3 regions of the Butyricicoccus sp. AF18-9LB genome follow, and region 2 is predicted to be linked to each of the others. Evidence: predicted binding sites of a transcription regulator. Region 2 holds the regulator's gene; each other region holds the start of a gene.
What was found. Region 2 encodes LexA, which represses DNA repair genes until DNA is damaged. Its sites were predicted from a motif close to CNAACANNTGTTNG; they were not measured.
Positions count from the first base shown of each region.

Region 1: dinB (DNA polymerase IV) is a predicted target of LexA. The motif match lies at 816-829, and genes of this name have one in related genera.
Region 3: iolE (myo-inosose-2 dehydratase) is a predicted target of LexA. The motif match lies at 1,108-1,121, and genes of this name have one in related genera.

Region 1 is NZ_JAQCWA010000002.1:188,479-190,682, reverse strand. Features, by position in the region: gene thiF (sulfur carrier protein ThiS adenylyltransferase ThiF) at 1-172, opposite strand, end outside; gene thiS (sulfur carrier protein ThiS) at 379-573, opposite strand; TPP riboswitch at 646-748, opposite strand; gene dinB (DNA polymerase IV) at 847-2,061, shown strand; gene PGY33_RS02810 (hypothetical protein) at 2,096-2,204, opposite strand, start outside.
Region 2 is NZ_JAQCWA010000002.1:8,588-10,791, reverse strand. Features, by position in the region: gene lexA (transcriptional repressor LexA) at 669-1,259, opposite strand; gene PGY33_RS01980 (Asp23/Gls24 family envelope stress response protein) at 1,559-1,909, shown strand.
Region 3 is NZ_JAQCWA010000036.1:8,147-10,350, forward strand. Features, by position in the region: gene iolE (myo-inosose-2 dehydratase) at 37-927, opposite strand; gene PGY33_RS13355 (LacI family DNA-binding transcriptional regulator) at 1,312-2,204, shown strand, end outside.

The sequences.
Region 1 (2,204 bases), 180 kb from region 2:
AATCCACGAGGATGAGATGACCGACACCCAGCCGCGCCAGAAAAATCGCAAGGTTGGAGCCAAGCCCGCCCAGACCCGCAATGCCGACACACGCCTTGTCCAGCTTAGCCTGAATATCCGCGCCGTGGCGTTCCACCAGTGCGTCATGCAGTTGTTCTTTGGTTAAAATCATGGGAATTCTCCTGTAATCACGCGCAGCGTGCATTTAATCGGAAATTGCATTGCAATTTCCATGAAAACCGGGAGCATATATCTCGGTTTTCACACCAGTAAGAAATTTGTGTACCGCTCGCAGCGCGCAAATTTCTTTGGGACATATCCGCGTTTTACGCAACATGTCCCCTCTTGCACCAAACTGCAGTTTGGCGCGAAGCGGTATCAGCCGCCGCCCACAAAGCATACGACTTCCAGATGGTCGGCATCGGTCAGCTGCTCTTCCGCGAACTGCGCACGCGGAATGATGGTGCCGTTCTTCTCGACAGCCACACGCTGCGGGTCGTGACCCAACTCCTTCAGCAGTGCCAGAACCGTGCCCTCTGCGGGAACGGCACGTTCTTTACCGTTTACTTTCATGCAAATATCCTCTTTTCCGCAAGAAAAAATGCTCCGGTCTCACCATGCGGTAAAACCGGAGCATTAAAATTTCAAGTGTATGCGACAGCTTCCCTACGATGGTGCTAACCAACAGGTTCAAAAGGTTAGGCTCTCGCCCTCTCAGCCGCTCATCACGGCACCCTTGCTTGCAAATACAGTATGCACCTCATTCTCCCACTTGTCAAGCACATTTTTTTCGGATATAATGCAGTTATACGATGCAAACATTCGTTCGGGAGGAGATGATGACCGATGGACCGAACCATTCTGCACTGCGACTGCAACTCGTTTTTCGCGAGTGTGGAAACGCTGCTCGACCCGTCGCTTGCCGACGGACCGACCGCCGTCTGCGGTGATCCGGAGAGCCGTCACGGCATCATTCTCGCCAAGAACGAGAAGGCCAAAGCCTTCGGCGTACAGACCGCCGAGACCATCTGGCAGGCGAAACGAAAATGCCCGGATTTACGGCTGGTAGCACCGCATCGGAGCGAATATGTGAAGTTTTCGCGCAAATGCAACGAGCTGTACCTGCAGTACACCGATCTTGTCGATCCGTTCGGCATTGACGAATCCTTCCTTGATGTCACCGGCTCGATACACCTGTTCGGCTCCGGCGAGCATATCGCGGACGAGCTGCGCCGCCGCATGCGCGAGGAGGTCGGGCTGACCATTTCGGTCGGCGTATCGTTCAACCGCGCGTTCGCCAAGCTCGGCAGCGATTACAAAAAGCCGGATGGCACGACGGTCTTTTCGCGCGAAAATTTCAAGCAGCGCGTATGGGCCTTGCCCGCGAGCACACTCCTGTATGTCGGCAAACGCGCCAGCGACCGGCTGAACCGACTGGGCGTGCGCACGATCGGCGAACTTGCCGCCTGCGATCCGGCGTTTATCCACAGCATTCTGGGCAAAAACGGCGATCTTCTGCTGCGTTACGCCAGAGGCGAGGACGATGAGCCTGTGCGCTCGTTTTACGCGGAACGAGAGGTCAAATCGGTCGGCAACAGCATGACGTTCGCGCACAATCTGCTCGGCGCGGACGAATGCCGCATGGGCATCACGGCGCTGTGCGACAATGTCGGCAGACGTTTGCGAAAGCGCGGCATGGTGTGCCAGACCGTGCAGCTCGGCATCCGCGACCCGGAATTTCACAACCGCTCACGGCAGGTAACGCTTGAGCGGCCGACCAATTCCACGCGTGCGCTCATCGACCTGTCCATGCAGCTGCTGCTCGGGCACTGGCCGATGGACAAGCCGGTGCGCCTGCTGTCGGTCACGGCAGCCAATCTGCTGCCGGAAAATCAGTCGTGCGAGCAGCTTTCGCTGTTTGACGCCGCCGAGGATATCCAGAAGCGCGACCGTCAGCATAAGCTCGACCAGACGGTTGACGCGCTGCGGCAGAAATTCGGTGATAAATCAGTTGTGTTCGCGCATTCGGTAAAGAAAAAGGATAAAACGGATAAAAAATGAGGACATATCTGCCGGATATGTCCTCATTTTTGCGTTACTGCGTCAGCCGGAAGGATACCGCCCAGCTGCCGTCCATCAGGTCGCTTGCGGTGTAGATATCACCGGTAAGTGTACAGCCGGCAACATCCTCGTATGCCATCGGA
Region 2 (2,204 bases):
GGGACAAAAAGGAAGGGACGCCTGCGGTTTGCCCGTAGGCTGCTAAACATTGTTCCCGCGCCGTGCGCGGATTAAATGAGTGCCCTTCCTCTTTGGACTCCTACCTTTCCCTTATTTGATAGCCTGACGCAGACCAGAGACCGGCGACAGCTTCGAAAATAAGAGTACGACAGAGGATTTTTTCTTCCGTGTCTTTCGAAACCTGTTCGCAGGGTCAGATACCCGACTGCTACACATACGGTTAAATCCACGCAAGCGCGGCATAACAGTGCCGCGCAATTCGTGAGCGCGTTATGATAGACAGCACCTACGAAGATAAATTGTACCAATCGCCTAATTCGCAGGTGCCACGCGGTATAACGCGTTAAAGAGTTGCGCGACACGGGTATGTCGCGCCCTGCGCAGAGTAAACCGCCTGTGTAGCAGAACAGTATCCGACACTGCGAATATGTCTCGACATGGGAGCACACTGTGCTCCCCTACGGTAGAAAAACTCCTCTGCCGTTCCCTTTTTTCGGAGCGGTCACATGTCGGCAATCTGCGCCAGACCCTCCAAGGGGAAAGGGGTGATTCACAAGAGGGTGGAAAACCGTAGGTTGTCTACCCTCTTGTGCGCCCGCGCGGCGTCAGCGCACTCCTCGCTCAGCCGATGCTGAAAAAGGCTGCTCTTAATACTCGCGGTAAACCGCCTTCACCACGCCTAAAATCTGGCACCCGGTGCCGTTGATCGGCGGATACGCCGGATTCTCCGGCATGAGCCATACACCGTCCGGCGTGATGTTGAGCGTCTTGCAGGTGGCCTCATCCTCGAGCAGCGCGATTACGATGTCGCCGTTGCGCGCCTGCACATCCTGCCGGATAATGACCAGATCATCATCCATAATGCCCACGCCGATCATCGAATCGCCGCGAATGCGCAGCGCGTAATACTCGCCGCCGCCCGCTGCCGGCTCGAACGGCACATAGCCGATATACTCCTCCACCGCGAGGATCGGCATACCGGCGGTGACGCGGCCCAGAATCGGCACGCGCGGCACCATGGAAGGGCCGCTGACCGGCGTCAGCGCACGCGATTTATGCTCATTCGGCTCCAGATAACCGGCCTCCTGCAGCTTTTTCAGGTGCGCATGCACGGTGGACGGCGACCGCAGTCCCATCTCTGCACCAATCTCGCGCACCGAAGGCGGATAGCCGTGTTCAAGGGAATAACTGCTTATATAATCCAGTATCTGCTGTTGTTTGGCGGAAATCTTCTTCATTTTCGGCACTCCTTGCTGTTTCCGTCGGAACATACGTTCGTAATTTTATCCTTATTATACCGCAATCCGCTGCAATAAGCAAACATTTGTTTGTATTAACCTGCACGAATTTTCCGCGTTAATCGACACTATTCTTCAATTTATCCGGTTTTCTGCCGCCGTGTTGAAAAAGTAACGCAGTTTCATCACCGCATTGCTTGTATTTTACATGATTTTGTTATATCATATAAACAGCAAAAGTATTGATTATTGCAAGGGGACCCGCATTCTGCACCCCTAACTCGCAGGGAGGTTTTTATATGACCATCAAGACCGATCTCGGATATATCGACATTACCAACGAGGTGCTGGCCGGCATTGCCGGTTACGCAGCATCCTCCTGCTTCGGTGTCAAAGGCATGACCATCCGCTCCATGTCGGACGGACTGGCGCACCTGCTCGGACTGGAAAACCAGTCGCGCGGCGTAAAGGTCACCGAGGCTGTGGACGGCGGTGTCAACATCGACCTGCACATTGCAGTCGAGCACGGTGTGAATATTGCCACCGTCTGCCGCTCTATCATCGGCGAGGTACGCTACAATGTTGAGCGTCTGACCGGTGTGGACGTGAAGAACGTCGATATCTATGTAGAGAGTATTAAGGCGGACTGACACCTATAGGGGACTTCGCAAGTCCCCTATATACGGAAATCAGTTCCGTAGAAACTGACTTCCGATACCCGAACGACGCGCCCCAAGGGCGCTGAGTCGGAGTAACAAAACCCACGCTCATGTCGCGGGTTTTGTTGCGGCATAACGCCGCTGTTTGAATACCGCGGTACAACCGCGGACGTCTGCGGACGGGACCAATGGCTCGGATTGCCCTAAGGAAATCCTGCTATGCGGTTACGGTTTGCAAGCAAACCGAAATCTTATTACGCGCAACTGCGCGGTTACTTTTAGGGAG
Region 3 (2,204 bases), on a different contig from region 2:
GAACAGAAGAAAAAAGAGAGAAATGAGTGAATCATATCAGATTCCGGTGGTTTTTCGGATATACTCGCGCGCCATTTTTGCGTATTCGAGCGGATTTGCCTTTGCCGGGTCCTGCTCGGCTTCAACGATGAACCAGCCCTCGTAATGCGCGTCATGCAGCGCCTTGAATACGCCCGGATAGTCTACGCAGCCGTCACCCGGAATGGTGAAGCAGCCTTCCAGAACCGCCTTGCGGAACTTAAAGCCTTCGGCATATGCCTTTTCCATCATGTCAGGACGGATGTCCTTGAGGTGAACGTAGCCGATACGCGGGCCGAACTCCTTGGCCGCCTTTACGGCGTCCTCCTTGGAGAAGGTGAAGTGACCGGTATCAAAGCAGAGGTAAACGTAACGCGGGTCGGTGTTGTCCATCAGGAGCTTGGTTTCCTCGAAGGTCTGCACGACGGTCGCCATATGGTGATGAAAGCACAGCTTGAAGCCGCGGTCAGCAGCGATCTTGCCCAGCTTGTTCAGACCGTCGCACAGCTTCTCCCACTCTTCATCGGTGGCAACCGGCTTGTTGTCGCCGAACATCGAGCACTCCTCTGCGAACAGGCAGCGGGTCAGTTCGCAGACGTTCACGCGGCTTGCGCCGACTGCCTCGAGGAAATCCAGCTGCTTGATGAATGCCTTTTCGTTCTCCTCGTACGGCGTGGAGCACAGGAAACTGGAGAACCACTGGGACGCGATCTTGATGCCGCGCAGGTCGAGTGCCTTGTTGAGCACTGCCGGGTCGGTCGGGAACTTGCCGCCTACCTCGGTGCCCTGAAAGCCGGCAAGCGCTGCTTCGGAAACCATCTGCTCGAAGGTCAGCTCGCCGCCGAGCTGCGGCATATCGTCATTCGTCCAGCCAATCGGCGCAATGCCGAGTTTTACGTTATTGAACATCTTTCACGCTCTCCTCGTTTTGTGCTTTTGTTTTAGTTTGTGCCTTAAGCACAATTTATTTATAGCACGATACTTTTGCACTGTCAATGACATGTAAAATGCTGTATTTATTGCAAAATACGGATTGTGCAAACTTTGTTCCGTTTTGTAAGCGCGCACACTCAGATTTCCACCGATACAAAAAAGATTGTTCGAAATTTTGTGATATAGTCACAATATTCGCAGATATTTTTGTAATTCAGCAAATAAATGACGCTGTTCTACGATATATCTTAGTGCTTTCTGCGGGTTTCAAAAATGTGTATTGTTTTTTTCGTGTGCCTATGGCACAAATTGAAAAACTATGATATGATACTGTTATCAGAAGCAAAGGACGGTTGCAGCATGGCAAAACGAATAACGATCAACACGATAGCAGAACGGGCAGGTGTGTCGCGCGGCACAGTGGACCGCGTTCTCAACGGGCGTCCGCACGTCAAGCCGGAAATTGCCGAGCGTGTGCTGCGCACCATGCGCGAACTGGGATACGCACCGCCGCGCGCCGAACAGGCGGACGCACTCGGACTGAGCCGGTCGGCGGCTGAACTGCCGCCTTGCCGTCTGGGTGTGCTGCTGACCAGCGAAAGCGGCTATCTGCGTCAGGAGCTGCTGCGCGGCGTGCGGGACGCACAGGACTTTCTGCGCGATTTCAATGTGGAATTTCTGGTGCAGAAATGCGAAACCGAGCTGCCGGAGGAGGCGGTCGAACGGCTGGAGGTACTGGCAGGACAAGGCGTGAACGGCATTGCGGTTTGTGCGAAGGATCATGCCGCGATCGTGCAGAAGATCAACGAGCTGCGCGAAAAAGGGATCGTCTTTGTCACAATGAACACCGACCTGACCGGCTGCGACCGGCTGTGCTTCATCGGGCAGGACCTGATCCGCAGCGGTCGTGTTGCCGGCGAGCTGATGGCGAAATATCTGCGTCCGGAGGACAGCCTGCTCATTGCGATCGGCAATCCGGAATTCAATGCCCATCGGATGCGGCTTCAGGGCTTTTGCGAGCGATTGTATGAGCGCGGCTTTGCCGGCAGGCATATCCAGATCATTGAAACCTACAATGACTATACGCTCAGCTACCAGAAGGTGCGCGACGCGCTCGAACGCACGCCGTCCATCCGCGGTATCTATATGGCGAATCACAGCGTTTCCGGCTGCGTAGAGGCGGTGCGCGATATGGAAAAGACCGGACAAGTGCATATCGTCAGCCACGATCTGACCGACTCCACCCGCCGCCT